DNA from 4 places in the Bacillus shivajii genome. Region 2 is predicted to be linked to each of the others. Evidence: a T-box and tRNA genes for the amino acid it is inferred to sense, from the RefSeq annotation. Region 2 holds a T-box; the other regions hold tRNA genes.
The links. The T-box of region 2 lies ahead of thrS (threonine--tRNA ligase). A T-box ahead of a tRNA ligase gene usually reads a tRNA of that ligase, here a tRNA-Thr.
Positions count from the first base shown of each region.

Region 1: it encodes a tRNA-Thr, which carries the amino acid that the T-box ahead of thrS (threonine--tRNA ligase) is inferred to sense. The anticodon was not compared.
Region 3: it encodes a tRNA-Thr, which carries the amino acid that the T-box ahead of thrS (threonine--tRNA ligase) is inferred to sense. The anticodon was not compared.
Region 4: it encodes a tRNA-Thr, which carries the amino acid that the T-box ahead of thrS (threonine--tRNA ligase) is inferred to sense. The anticodon was not compared.

Region 1 covers NZ_CP084703.1:187,459-190,981, forward strand. Annotated here, with positions in the region: gene pdaB (polysaccharide deacetylase family sporulation protein PdaB) at 3-761, opposite strand; gene LGQ02_RS00980 (hypothetical protein) at 910-1,152, shown strand; rRNA gene rrf (5S ribosomal RNA) at 1,325-1,441, shown strand; tRNA gene LGQ02_RS00990 (tRNA-Asn) at 1,453-1,527, shown strand; tRNA gene LGQ02_RS00995 (tRNA-Thr) at 1,530-1,605, shown strand; tRNA gene LGQ02_RS01000 (tRNA-Glu) at 1,612-1,686, shown strand; tRNA gene LGQ02_RS01005 (tRNA-Val) at 2,124-2,199, shown strand; tRNA gene LGQ02_RS01010 (tRNA-Thr) at 2,208-2,283, shown strand; tRNA gene LGQ02_RS01015 (tRNA-Gln) at 2,300-2,374, shown strand; tRNA gene LGQ02_RS01020 (tRNA-Lys) at 2,760-2,835, shown strand; tRNA gene LGQ02_RS01025 (tRNA-Ala) at 2,904-2,979, shown strand; gene LGQ02_RS01030 (aspartyl-phosphate phosphatase Spo0E family protein) at 3,343-3,523, opposite strand, start outside.
Region 2 covers NZ_CP084703.1:3,187,621-3,191,143, forward strand. Annotated here, with positions in the region: gene thrS (threonine--tRNA ligase) at 1-1,688, opposite strand, end outside; T-box leader at 1,936-2,175, opposite strand; gene LGQ02_RS15505 (putative sporulation protein YtxC) at 2,305-3,162, opposite strand.
Region 3 covers NZ_CP084703.1:1,958,223-1,961,745, forward strand. Annotated here, with positions in the region: tRNA gene LGQ02_RS09585 (tRNA-Gly) at 1-24, shown strand, start outside; tRNA gene LGQ02_RS09590 (tRNA-Ile) at 38-114, shown strand; tRNA gene LGQ02_RS09595 (tRNA-Glu) at 167-241, shown strand; tRNA gene LGQ02_RS09600 (tRNA-Val) at 245-320, shown strand; tRNA gene LGQ02_RS09605 (tRNA-Met) at 516-592, shown strand; tRNA gene LGQ02_RS09610 (tRNA-Met) at 1,009-1,085, shown strand; tRNA gene LGQ02_RS09615 (tRNA-Met) at 1,502-1,578, shown strand; tRNA gene LGQ02_RS09620 (tRNA-Met) at 1,854-1,930, shown strand; tRNA gene LGQ02_RS09625 (tRNA-Asp) at 1,971-2,046, shown strand; tRNA gene LGQ02_RS09630 (tRNA-Phe) at 2,050-2,125, shown strand; tRNA gene LGQ02_RS09635 (tRNA-Thr) at 2,133-2,208, shown strand; tRNA gene LGQ02_RS09640 (tRNA-Lys) at 2,436-2,511, shown strand; tRNA gene LGQ02_RS09645 (tRNA-Leu) at 2,519-2,603, shown strand; gene LGQ02_RS09650 (ISL3 family transposase) at 2,894-3,523, shown strand, end outside.
Region 4 covers NZ_CP084703.1:111,110-114,632, reverse strand. Annotated here, with positions in the region: rRNA gene LGQ02_RS00560 (16S ribosomal RNA) at 1-402, opposite strand, end outside; tRNA gene LGQ02_RS00555 (tRNA-Ala) at 505-580, opposite strand; tRNA gene LGQ02_RS00550 (tRNA-Pro) at 589-665, opposite strand; tRNA gene LGQ02_RS00545 (tRNA-Arg) at 689-765, opposite strand; tRNA gene LGQ02_RS00540 (tRNA-Leu) at 835-923, opposite strand; tRNA gene LGQ02_RS00535 (tRNA-Gly) at 960-1,034, opposite strand; tRNA gene LGQ02_RS00530 (tRNA-Leu) at 1,039-1,123, opposite strand; tRNA gene LGQ02_RS00525 (tRNA-Lys) at 1,129-1,204, opposite strand; tRNA gene LGQ02_RS00520 (tRNA-Thr) at 1,218-1,293, opposite strand; tRNA gene LGQ02_RS00515 (tRNA-Val) at 1,302-1,377, opposite strand; rRNA gene rrf (5S ribosomal RNA) at 1,388-1,504, opposite strand; rRNA gene LGQ02_RS00505 (23S ribosomal RNA) at 1,588-3,523, opposite strand, start outside.

The DNA.
Region 1 (3,523 bases), 1.4 Mb from region 2:
GTTTACCGTACTTCTTCTGTTGATATTTCAGATCCAGAAATGAGCTCTGAAATGGTTGGGAATTCATAGCCTTTTCCTTTTAGAGCATCAAGAATTGTTGGCAATGCTTCATTTGTTTGCTTTGCTGAATCTGAAGCATGGAACAAGACAATATCTCCGTTTGAAATATTAGAGACGACGGTATCGACGATGTTATCAACTCCAGGATTTGTCCAATCTTGAGTATCGATACTCCAATGAATGACGTCATAATTTAAGTTTTCCGCGACATTCAAGACACGCTGATCAAATGACCCATTTGGCGGTCGTAAAAATTTCGGTGCTTCATTCGTAATTTCTTGGACGATACGATGAGCAGTTTGAATATCTTTTTTAATTTGGTCTTCTTCCCAACGAGTGTAATGTTCATGACGGTACCCGTGACTACCAATTTCGTGCCCATCTTCTGCCATGCGTTCTACAACTTCAGGGTGGCGCTCGGCCCAAGCTGCAGATACAAAGAAAGTTGCAGTTACTTCATGTTCTTTTAATGTATCTAATATTGGAATTGTCCGTTCTTCGCCCCAGCTAACATTAAATGTGAGGGAAGTTTCTTTATCTTCTGCTTCCACTTTATAGATGGCAACAGCTTTATCATCTGTTGAAAAAACAGGGATCTGAGATCTTTCTACATAAAAAATCCCCGCTGTGAAAAAGGCGGCAATCGCTATAATCATATATCGCTTCAACGTTTTCGCGTTCCAAACCCAAATGAAATTCATTATTTTTCCCCCTTGTCCATTCTTTAATTCATCTATATTCGGTGGACAGGCAATTATGAATAAAATTAGTTAAAAAAGAAAATAATCTTTTTAGCAGCTTCTTACATTTTTTGAAAAAGGAAGCTTTTAGTTTGTCGGAGGTGTCTATATGTTTGGTCTTATGTTAAACGGGAAAGAATCACAAGAAGTCGAGTATTTATTAAAACGCGAGTTAGAGGAATTGTTGTTAGACTTAACTGACTCGCGCATTGATGGCATAGTAAAGCGTGCAATGGAAGAAAGGTATCAACTTATTTTTCAACTGTATAAACGTTTTACTTCACCGAAAGAATATTTAAAGTATGTTCGCCAAAAACAATATACTGGAAAGAATAAAAAAGAGCTAAATTGACCACGATTAATTAGTGTGGTGTTCTCTCAATGAGCAGATATAAAGGCCTTTTAGCCAGCTAAAAAAACTTTTCATTTTTTTAGCGGAACTACTTGCAATGCGTGAAAAAAAATAGTAATATATCAAATGTCTCAAAGAAAGCTTCTCCGAGCGAGTCGGGGAGCAACATATGTCCAGTGACGATAGCGGAGAGGTCACACCCGTTCCCATGCCGAACACGGAAGTTAAGCTCTCCAGCGCCGATGGTAGTTGGGGGCTCTCCCCCTGTGAGAGTAGGACGTTGCTGGGCATAGATATTATTCCACAGTAGCTCAGTGGTAGAGCAATCGGCTGTTAACCGATCGGTCGCAGGTTCGAGTCCTGCCTGTGGAGCCATTGCTTCCTTAGCTCAGCTGGTAGAGCGCATCCATGGTAAGGATGAGGTCAGCGGTTCAAGCCCGCTAGGAAGCTCCAATATAAGGCCCGTTGGTCAAGTGGTTAAGACACCGCCCTTTCACGGCGGTAACAGGGGTTCGAATCCCCTACGGGTCACCATTTTTATTTTTTGTCTTCATCTTGAATGAATTTGATTCACATTAGTAAGCGTAGAAGCTGTGAGTGAGCGCATCTGACAAAGAGATTCGCCGTCCCTTATGCAGAATATCTTGTTTGAGAGAAACAAGAAGTTCAAGGAAAAAAGGGAGTGAGCTCCGGAGTGTATTGAAGATACATGAGGACGCGAACGAGTGCATTTGACGAAGAAATTCACCGCCCCTTATGCAGATCGTTTTGTTTGAAAGAAGCAACGAGTAAATGCTTCACTGAATTGCTTCGAGCTGTTACGACGCATGTGCTTCGTTGGAAAGCTAGAAGAGGAAGTAACAAGAAGGTCGAGGAAGAAAGGGAACGAGCACTGGAGCGTATATCACATACGTGAGGATGTGAGTGAGCGCATCTGACAAAGAGATTCGCTGCTTATTTCAAACAAATAGGGAGGATTAGCTCAGTTGGGAGAGCACTTGCCTTACAAGCAAGGGGTCGGTGGTTCGAGCCCGCCATCCTCCACCATATAATAAGCTGGCCTAGCTCAATTGGTAGAGCAACTGACTTGTAATCAGTAGGTTGGGGGTTCAAGTCCTCTGGCCAGCACCATTTTATCAAATTACATAGGGCTATAGCCAAGCGGTAAGGCATCGGATTTTGATTCCGTGATTCGCAGGTTCGAATCCTGCTAGCCCTGCCATTCTCTTTTTTAAAAGCATTTTTGCAAATAAAAAGAAACAGGTAAGACCACGAAGCATAACATCGTATCCTTATAAGGTAGCTGGACCTTGATTATTTAGGCTTTTTTTAAAGAAGCAAGAAGGTCGAGGAAGAAAGGGAACGAGTACCAGAGCGTATCTCAATACGTGAGGAAGCGAGTGAGTGAATCTGACGAAGAGATTCGCAGGTTATTTAAACAAAGAGAGCCATTAGCTCAGTTACGAGCGTTAACATCACGAATAAGCTACGAGTTGTTTCGACGCATCAAGCATCGAAGGACAAGCTAGCAGAGGAAGAAACAGGTACGACCACAAAGCATAACATCGTCCGTAAGCTTCATGAAATCGCATCATTGAATAAGCTACGAGCCATTAGCTCAGTTGGTAGAGCATCTGACTTTTAATCAGAGGGTCGAAGGTTCGAGTCCTTCATGGCTCACCATTTTCTTTTAAACGTATGGTGAAACAATAAACTTAAAACAGGTCATTGAATTACATTTGCTAGACTTCGGGGCCTTAGCTCAGATGGGAGAGCGCCTGCTTTGCACGCAGGAGGTCAGCGGTTCGATCCCGCTAGGCTCCACCATGACTATAAACAACCACTTGGGTAAGTATATACCCGAGTTTTTTTGTACTTTATAATTGGTTTTGTAGTAAAAGAATATACAATTTATTATGCATGTATACTCTATAATATTCATGATTTGAACCCTACAAAATCGAAGCAGGTTCGACTGAAGCCGCTTCAATTCTGTAGGGTTCAATAAACGAGCATACAAACAAAATCGCTTAAAATAACAAGGTCAGACAACCGAATAGTGACAAGTTTTGCCTCAGGTGCATTAACCCCTAACTTAAAGCCGCTACATTCATATTTTTAACTGAATAAAAATAAAAAAAGAAGGAAGCCAAATCACTCGAATTTGGCTTCCTTCTTTTTTTCTTTTAACTACTGCGCTTTTTTATATTGTTGTACGTTGATTTGCTGGTATTTGTTGAGTAGTGTGTCTAGATAAGTGCTGATCTCTACTACTTCTCTTGAAGTTCGCTGCTTGGAGTTTGATAAAAGGTGCATTTGATTTCGCGCATACTCAATCTCTTTTAACAATTCCTTTTCACATTGGGAAAAT
Region 2 (3,523 bases):
ATATGAACATCACTAACAGCAATTGCTTGAACTTGAACAGGGGCAAGCCATGTTGGGAATGCTCCTTTATACTCTTCAATTAAGAAAGCAACGAAACGTTCCATCGTTGAAACAACACCACGGTGAATCACGACTGGACGATGTTCTTTTCCATCTTCACCAACGTACGTAAGATCGAAGCGGTTTGGTAAGTGGAAGTCTAATTGTACAGTTGATAACGTTTCGTCTTTTCCTAATGCCGTTTTTACTTGAACGTCAAGTTTAGGTCCGTAAAACGCTGCTTCTCCTTCAGCTTCAACGTACTTAACGTCCATGTCGTCCATCGCTTCTTTTAGAAGTGCTTGTGCTTTCTCCCACATCTCATCGTTATCAACATATTTCTCTGTATCTTCAGGGTCACGATAAGATAGGCGGAAGTAATAGTCTTCGATACCAAAGTCTTTATACACTGCTTCTATTAATTCAACCACACGAATAAACTCTTCTTTCATTTGATCTGGACGACAGAAAATATGCGCATCATTTAACGTCATAGCACGTACTCTTTGAAGACCTGCAAGTGCTCCTGACATTTCATGACGATGCATCATTCCTAGCTCTGCAATACGTACCGGCAAGTTGCGGTAACTATATAATTGATTTTTATAAATCATCATGTGATGCGGACAGTTCATTGGACGTAACACTAAATCTTCATTATCCATTTCCATTGCTGGGAACATGTCCTCATTGTAATGATCCCAATGTCCAGATGTTTTGTATAGATCAACACTTCCTAACACCGGTGTGTATACGTGATCATAGCCTAGACGTTCTTCAATATCAACAATATAACGTTCAATTGTACGACGAACCGTTGCACCTTTAGGAAGCCATAGTGGTAGACCTTGACCAACCTTTTGATTCACTGTGAATATTCCAAGCTCTTTTCCTAGCTTACGATGATCGCGTTCTTTTGCTTCCTCTAACAAGCGTAAGTGCTCATCAAGCTGTGACTGTTTTGGAAATGCTGTGCCGTAAATACGTTGTAACATTTTATTTTTGCTGTCACCGCGCCAGTATGCACCGTTAATTTGCATAAGTTGAAATTTCTTAATTTTACTTGTTGATGGCACGTGCACACCACGACAAAGGTCGAAGAATTCGCCTTGTTCATAAATGCTAATTGTCTCTCCTGCTGGAATATCTTCAAGTAGCTCTAACTTTAATTCATCGCCTATTTCCTTATAGCGACTCATTGCTTCTTCACGTGTTACTTCTACACGTTTAATTTCTAGGTTTTCATCAGCGATACGTTTCATTTCTTTCTCGATTTTTGGTAAATCTTCAGGTGTTAATGTATGCTCCATATCAATGTCATAGTAGAATCCACCTTCAATCACCGGGCCAACACCTAGTTTCACATTATCAAACAGGCGCTTAACTGCCTGTGCCATCAAGTGTGCAGTACTATGGCGAAGAATTTCAAGGCCGTCATCTGAATCATATGTGATGATTTCAATGTTTCCACTTTCTTCAATCGGCGTTCTCAAGTCTACAAGCTCTCCCCCAACTTTTCCTGCTAGAGAGTTCTTCTTCAGTCCAGGAGAAATCGAAGCAGCTATCTCTTCTGTCGTCGTGCCTTTTTCAAACTCCTTTTTCGCTCCGTCAGGAAACGTCATAACAATTTGTTCTGCTACTTCTGACATTACAAATCCACTCCTTTTTATTTCTTATTAAATAATGATGTCTTCGGGTTGTGTTTTAAGCAATGTTCGCTTTTTTGAGGACCTTGCTAATTTTCTTTAGAGCGCCGATGTTGACTCTTCTTCTACAAGTAGTAGCACACTGAAGTTAATGGAGTCGCTGCCTTTCGCTTACCTACAACAACCACTCATTTCTATAACGGCACTAAACTTTAACAGATCTAAAAAACAAAAAACACCCGTCCCTCAAGCAAGGGACGAGTGTGTCACACGTGGTTCCACCCTAATTTCCAACAGACAAATTAAGTGATTCGTCCATTGGCTTCATTTCTCCGTAACGGGGAGTCCCGTCAGTACATATTAAAGGCATACTCGTTCCGTACTGAAGCTCTGAGGTGGTAAACTTTATCTCGTACTAGGAAACTCACAGCATTTGTTTCCCTCTCTGAAAGCCGGTTGATCAAGCTCTTGTCCTCTTCATCACGTTCATATTCATGAATAATTGTTCAAAAAAGATTTCAATCGAACAATCATCTCTATGGATAGTATTATAATGACCTGTTTCTATAAAATCAAGTAGGCATCTATACAATTCCTAGAAAATGAACGTAACATACATTTAAGCCTTTAATATTGACGGGTTTTCTTCGGAACGAATTTCAATTCGTTCTTCAAAAATTGAAAATAATGTCTGTAATAACCCTTCATAATTATGATTAGGATAAATGATTAACTTTTTTGGTGCTAAACTTACGGTTGGACTAATCACCCACTCAGAAAATGGTAACGGAGCTTCAAAGGATATTTCATTGGAACACCACTTCCTTAGCTCATCTTCTGTAATTTGTCTGCCATGATTGTCATACATCGCGATTGACTGATCAAGTAATAAATGAATCGTATGAATGCGCGGTTCATGAGCTTGTAAATAATCTCTACAAGAAGCAACCATCACTTGATAATCATGTTCAAGCTTATACTCATCAATCGCCTTTTCTACAACTTCAACAAGCTCTTCTTTCTTTTCCCGTAAGCGAAAACGAAGGAACGAATCAAACGAAAATTGTAATGAGTGATAAATAAATTGATCGTACAACTTGTAAATTCCGTGTTGCCACTTCTTAAAGGAAACTTTTAGCGGTACTTCATTACTGCCCTTTAAAAATAGTTGCTTCGCATATTCTACAATCGCCTCGACTTCGTACGGGTCTTCATAATAGAAACCTTCTTTTACCCAGTCTCGAAGCCAAAGGGGGAGCTTTTCTTTAATTGTCACATTAGTTAGTACAGACGCAACTTGGCTAGTATTTGCCCCATTTTTCTTAAGGCAAGGCAAGTCTATCTTTAAAAACGAATGATCCCCCTTATCTTCTATGAAAGCAAACTCCTTATCACCGACAAACGTATGTAGTGAAAGGCATAGTTGATCGTAGAAGGCTTCACATAACTGAGTATCTTTAAATTGAATCGTTAACAACAGCAGCCCCTCCCAATCGTGCAAATCGAGTTGAGAGTATTCATGTCAGTATCCTAAGTCAGCTATTCAACTCTTTCCTTTGCAAACATCTAATACATATATATGGTGGTGCTGTCCAATTATGAATCATATCGAAGAAAAGTCTTCCTTCCTTGTTCACAAAATTTTCGGGGACCTGGTCCTCGAAAATTTGAGGAGGGGGGTTGTAACCATTAGGATCGCCTGAAAATAAGCAATGTCAGTAATAGAAAACTTATTATTTTAGTCAACAAAGGTATTAGTAGTTCGTTCGCCTACATTCACGCTCGCTTTTACCCCTGGGCACAAGTGCGACTTATTCTCGCTCTAAATCGACTCACAT
Region 3 (3,523 bases), 1.2 Mb from region 2:
GTTCGATTCTCATCACCCGCTCCATTTTTAAAAAAATGGGCCTGTAGCTCAGCTGGTTAGAGCGCACGCCTGATAAGCGTGAGGTCGGTGGTTCGAGTCCACTCAGGCCCACCATACTACAATAACTTTGTTGAAGGTTAAACTGATTCTTGTGGAATTATAGATAGGCCCATTGGTCAAGTGGTTAAGACACCGCCCTTTCACGGCGGTAACAGGGGTTCGAATCCCCTATGGGTCACCATCTGGAGGATTAGCTCAGTTGGGAGAGCACTTGCCTTACAAGCAAGGGGTCGGTGGTTCGAGCCCGCCATCCTCCACCATTTACAATTACACACGACTCATAATCGTGTTCATAAAAAAATTATTATTAACGCCGCGGGGTGGAGCAACGAGCGCGACATCGTCGAATGATCTACGAGTTGTCTCGACGCAAAAACTACAAAGCGTTGCTAGAAGAGGAAGAGACAGTCAAAAACGCTACGGAGCAAAACATCATCCGTAAGCATTCATAACGCCGCGGGGTGGAGCAGTCTGGTAGCTCGTCGGGCTCATAATCCGAAGGTCGGTGGTTCAAATCCGCCCCCCGCAACCAATATTATTATCAACCTAAATAAAGACTATGAAAAGATGATTTGATTTCGTTGTGTAGTATTTAACATCCATGCATATCATGCAGGAGATCGTGGATTCTAGTTTCCGGCAGGACCGCCATTTGGCTCGGTAGCTCAGTCGATGGAACAATGATCAATTATTTCGCTGTAATACAGCGAGTTGTCTCGACGCACAAACTACAAAGCGGTGCTAGAAGAGGAAGAGACAGTCTAATATGATACGGAGCAAAACATCATCCGTAAGCTTTCATAACGCCGCGGGGTGGAGCAACGAGCGCAACATCGTCGAATGATCTACGAGTTGTCTCGACGCATAAACTACAAAGCGGTGGTAGAAGAGGAAGAGACAGTCTAAAATGCTACGGAGCAAAACATCATCCGTAAGCTTTCATAACGCCGCGGGGTGGAGCAGTCTGGTAGCTCGTCGGGCTCATAATCCGAAGGTCGGTGGTTCAAATCCGCCCCCCGCAACCAATATTATTATCAACCTAAATAAAGACTATGAAAAGATGATTTGATTTCGTTGTGTAGTATTTAACATCCATGCATATCATGCAGGAGATCGTGGATTCTGGTTTCCGGCAGGACCGCCATTTGGCTCGGTCGCTTAGTCGATGGAACAATGATCAATTATTTCGCTGTAATACAGCGAGTTGTCTCGACGCACAAACTACAAAGCGGTGCTAGAAGAGGAAGAGACAGTCTAATATGATACGGAGCAAAACATCATCCGTAAGCTTTCATAACGCCGCGGGGTGGAGCAACGAGCGCAACATCGTCGAATGATCTACGAGTTGTCTCGACGCATAAACTACAAAGCGGTGGTAGAAGAGGAAGAGACAGTCTAAAATGCTACGGAGCAAAACATCATCCGTAAGCTTTCATAACGCCGCGGGGTGGAGCAGTCTGGTAGCTCGTCGGGCTCATAATCCGAAGGTCGGTGGTTCAAATCCGCCCCCCGCAACCAATATTATTATCAACCTAAATAAAGACTATGAAAAGATGATTTGATTTCGTTGTGTAGTATTTAACATCCATGCATATCATGCAGGAGATCGTGGATTCTGGTTTCCGGCAGGACCGCCATTTGGCTCGGTCGCTTAGTCGATGGAACAATGATCAATTATTTCGCTGTAATACAGCAAGTTGTCTCGACGCATAAACTACAGAGTGGTGGTAGAAGAGGAAGAGACAGTCAAAAACGCTACGGAGCACAACATCATCCGTAAGTTTTCATAACGTCGCGGGGTGGAGCAGTCTGGTAGCTCGTCGGGCTCATAACCCGAAGGTCGGTGGTTCAAATCCGCCCCCCGCAACCAATATTATTATCAATCTAAATAAAGTATGAAAAGATGTAGTGGTCCCGTGGTGTAGCGGTTAACATGCCTGCCTGTCACGCAGGAGATCGCGGGTTCGATTCCCGTCGGGACCGCCATTTGGCTCGGTAGCTCAGTCGGTAGAGCAACGGACTGAAAATCCGTGTGTCGGCGGTTCGATTCCGTCCCGAGCCACCATTTTTTTGCTGGCCTAGCTCAATTGGTAGAGCAACTGACTTGTAATCAGTAGGTTGGGGGTTCAAGTCCTCTGGCCAGCACCATTTATTTTGACACGAAGCGTTACATCGTCCGTAAGCTTCATGAAACATCATCATCGCAAATACTGCGAGCCATTAGCTCAGTTACGAGCATTTTCATCACGAAACCGCTGCGAGTTGTTTCGACGCATTAGGCATCGAGGATAAGCTAGCAGAGGAAGAAACAGGTACGAAGACGAAGCGTTACATCGTCCGTAAGCTTCATGAGATATCATCATCGCAAATACTGCGAGCCATTAGCTCAGTTGGTAGAGCATCTGACTTTTAATCAGAGGGTCGAAGGTTCGAGTCCTTCATGGCTCACCATTTTTATGCGGGTGTGGCGGAATTGGCAGACGCGCTAGACTTAGGATCTAGTGCCTTCGGGCGTGGGGGTTCGACTCCCTCCACCCGCACCATTACATATTGATACCATCAAGTTTCTTGCAAATAGCAAGGAACTTTTTTTATTGTCTTTCGCACAGCTAAAAAGGGATTTATAATTAATAATGTTGGGCTCTATACTGAATGTTGTGGTCGCCCTTATGATTAATGGACAACAATATTTGGTTCTATACTGAATGTTGTGGTCACCCTTATCGGATCAATGTTTCTCTTTGATCTAAAAAAAGACAAAAAAATAGCACCCAATTCTCTCTTTTTGTTAACCTTGAGTTACCACACAAAAAGAAACAAGGAGAGAATTAAGGTGCAACTAGATTTTATCACAAAGTTATTAGGGATTAAAGACAAGCATGTATTCGTATTTGATTCAGGAGAAGAAGAACAGTGCTTTTGGTTTGAACTTCATAGCGAAGTCCGAAAACAAAAGTGCCCAAAATGTAAAGAGAAGACAAAGCGAATCCATGGATATAGAATGCAATCGATTCAAGGAGCTCAGATAGCAGAGAAAAAGGTTTACTTACAATTAAGGAAACGCAGATATCGTTGTATGAACTGTGGCCATGCATTTTTTGAGAAGTTATCTTTTCTAGATAAATACCAACGACATACATCAATGCTTGCTCAAGAAGCGTTATCCTTATGTTCTGAAATGAGTTTTACACACGCAGCTAGAATCTCAGGAATGAGTACGAATCGTTACCTCCGCCTATTTGACAAACGGAAGATAACTGTAAACAAAGTCCTTCCAAGAGCGATTGCGATTGATGAGTTTAAGGGAGATGCAGGTAAAGAAAAGTACCAAACTGTGATCGTTGATGTAGAAAATCGACATATCATTGATATATTACCGGATCGAAAAGTGAAAACGATTGAAAATTACTTTAAAGAATGCGACACCGGTAAGGTAGAGATCGTTGTTATAGACTTATCCAAA
Region 4 (3,523 bases), 1.4 Mb from region 2:
CCGTCAGGCTTTCGCCCATTGCGGATGATTCCCTACTGCTGCCTCCCGTAGGAGTCTGGACCGTGTCTCAGTTCCAGTGTGGCCGATCACCCTCTCAGGTCGGCTACGCATCGTCGCCTTGGTAAGCTCTTACCTCACCAACTAGCTAATGCGCCGCGGGCCCATCTTACAGTGTTAGGATAAATCCCAACTTTTACAATAGAGTCATGCGACTCTATTGGTCATCTGGTATTAGCCCCGGTTTCCCGGAGTTATCCCAGTCTGTAAGGCAGGTTGCCCACGTGTTACTCACCCGTCCGCCGCTGACCTCATAAAAGTAAACTTTTAATTGGTCCGCTCGACTTGCATGTATTAGGCACGCCGCCAGCGTTCGTCCTGAGCCAGGATCAAACTCTCCAATAAAGTGAGTTTGATGTCTCTGACATCATAAGAAAATTTCATTGACGGGATATTTTCATATCCCATTTCGCTTGGCTTTTTGTTTAGTTTTCAAAGGTCAATACTTGGTGGAGCCTAGCGGGATCGAACCGCTGACCTCCTGCGTGCAAAGCAGGCGCTCTCCCAGCTGAGCTAAGGCCCCATTTAAGATGGTCGGGAAGACAGGATTTGAACCTGCGACCCCTTGGTCCCAAACCAAGTGCTCTGCCAAGCTGAGCTACTTCCCGTTTTATTTATGCAAATTATAAATTGGCGCGCCCGAGAGGAGTCGAACCCCTAACCTTTTGATCCGTAGTCAAACGCTCTATCCAATTGAGCTACGGGCGCATTTTTTTAGCAGCATTTGATATGTTATCAAGGACAAATCAATTTGTCAATAGCTTTCAAAAATAAAAATGGTGCCGAGGGCCGGACTTGAACCGGCACGGTAGTCACCTACCGCAGGATTTTAAGTCCTGTGTGTCTGCCAATTCCACCACCCCGGCAGGACTTTGAAAACTATATTTTACTAAAAGAAATTATGGAGCGGAAGACGAGATTCGAACTCGCGACCCCCACCTTGGCAAGGTGGTGTTCTACCACTGAACTACTTCCGCGAATTGGTGCGGGTGGAGGGAGTCGAACCCCCACGTCATAAGACACTAGATCCTAAGTCTAGCGCGTCTGCCAATTCCGCCACACCCGCATAAATGGTGAGCCATGAAGGACTCGAACCTTCGACCCTCTGATTAAAAGTCAGATGCTCTACCAACTGAGCTAATGGCTCTTAAATTTTAAAGTGGTGCTGGCCAGAGGACTTGAACCCCCAACCTACTGATTACAAGTCAGTTGCTCTACCAATTGAGCTAGGCCAGCATAATATATGGTGGAGGATGGCGGGCTCGAACCACCGACCCCTTGCTTGTAAGGCAAGTGCTCTCCCAACTGAGCTAATCCTCCATTTTTAATCGCCCAGCAACGTCCTACTCTCACAGGGGGAGAGCCCCCAACTACCATCGGCGCTGGAGAGCTTAACTTCCGTGTTCGGCATGGGAACGGGTGTGACCTCTCCGCTATCGTCACTGGACTTATGAAATTGAGAAGTATTGTACTCTCAAAACTAGATAACATTTGACTGATGACCTTCGGTCTGAAGGTTAATGTAATACTTTGGTTAAGCCCTCGATCGATTAGTATCTCTCAGCTCCACGTGTTGCCACGCTTCCACATGAGACCTATCAACCTCATCTTCTCTGAGGGATCTTACTCACTTGACGTGATGGGAAATCTCATCTTGAGGGGGGCTTCATGCTTAGATGCTTTCAGCACTTATCCCGTCCACACGTAGCTACCCAGCTATGCTCTTGGCAGAACAACTGGTACACCAGCGGTGTGTCCATCCCGGTCCTCTCGTACTAAGGACAGCTCCTCTCAAATTTCCTACGCCCGCGACGGATAGGGACCGAACTGTCTCACGACGTTCTGAACCCAGCTCGCGTACCGCTTTAATGGGCGAACAGCCCAACCCTTGGGACCTACTTCAGCCCCAGGATGCGATGAGCCGACATCGAGGTGCCAAACCTCCCCGTCGATGTGGACTCTTGGGAGAGATTAGCCTGTTATCCCCAGGGTAGCTTTTATCCGTTGAGCGACGGCCCTTCCATACGGTGCCGCCGGATCACTAAGCCCGACTTTCGTCCCTGCTCGACCTGTATGTCTCGCAGTCAAGCTCCCTTATGCCTTTGCACTCTGCGAATGATTTCCAACCATTCTGAGGGAACCTTTGGGCGCCTCCGTTACTTTTTAGGAGGCGACCGCCCCAGTCAAACTGCCCACCTGACACTGTCCCTGAACCGGATCACGGTCCGAGGTTAGAATTCCAGTACAGCCAGGGTAGTATCCCACCGACGCCTCCACCGAAGCTAGCGCTCCGGCTTCCAAGGCTCCTACCTATCCTGTACAAGCTGTACCAAAATCCAATATCAAGCTACAGTAAAGCTCCATGGGGTCTTTCCGTCCTGTCGCGGGTAACCTGCATCTTCACAGGTAATATAATTTCACCGGGTCTCTCGTTGAGACAGTGCCCAAATCGTTGCACCTTTCGTGCGGGTCGGAACTTACCCGACAAGGAATTTCGCTACCTTAGGACCGTTATAGTTACGGCCGCCGTTTACTGGGGCTTCAATTCAGAGCTTCTCCCTAATGGGATAACCCCTCCTCTTAACCTTCCAGCACCGGGCAGGTGTCAGCCCCTATACTTCGCCTTGCGGCTTGGCAGAGACCTGTGTTTTTGATAAACAGTCGTTTGGGCCTATTCACTGCGGCTCTCTCGGGCGTAAACCCTAATAGAGCACCCCTTCTCCCGAAGTTACGGGGTCATTTTGCCGAGTTCCTTAACGAGAGTTCTCCCGCGCGTCTTAGAATTCTCTTCCCGCCTACCTGTGTCGGTTTGCGGTACGGGCACCAGTCACCTCGCTAGAGGCTTTTCTAGGCAGTGTAGGATCAGGAACTTCGCTACTAAAATTTCGCTCGCCATCACAGCTCAGCCTTACGGTAAGCGGATTTACCTACTTACCAGCCTAACTGCTTGGACACGGACATCCAATGCCGTGCTTACCCTACCTTCCTGCGTCCCCCCATTGCTCAAATGGTGACGTGGTGGTACAGGAATTTCAACCTGTTTTCCATCGCCTACGCCTTTCGGCCTCGGCTTAGGTCCCGACTAACCCTGAGCGGACGAGCCTTCCTCAGGAAACCTTAGGCTTTCGACGGAGGGGATTCTCACCCCTCTTTTCGCTACTCATACCGGCATTCTCACTTCCAAGCGCTCCACCCATCCTCTCGGTTGAGCTTCAACGCCCTTGGAACGCTCCCCTACCACTGTCCGTAAGGACAATCCATAGCTTCGGTGATACGTTTAGCCCCGGTACATTTTCGGCGCAGAGTCACTCGACCAGTGAGCTATTACGCACTCTTTCAATGGTGGCTGCTTCTAAGCCAACATCCTGGTTGTCTAAGCAACTCCACATCCTTTTCCACTTAACGTATACTTGGGGACCTTAGCTGATGGTCTGGGCTGTTTCCCTCTTGACTACGGATCTTAGCA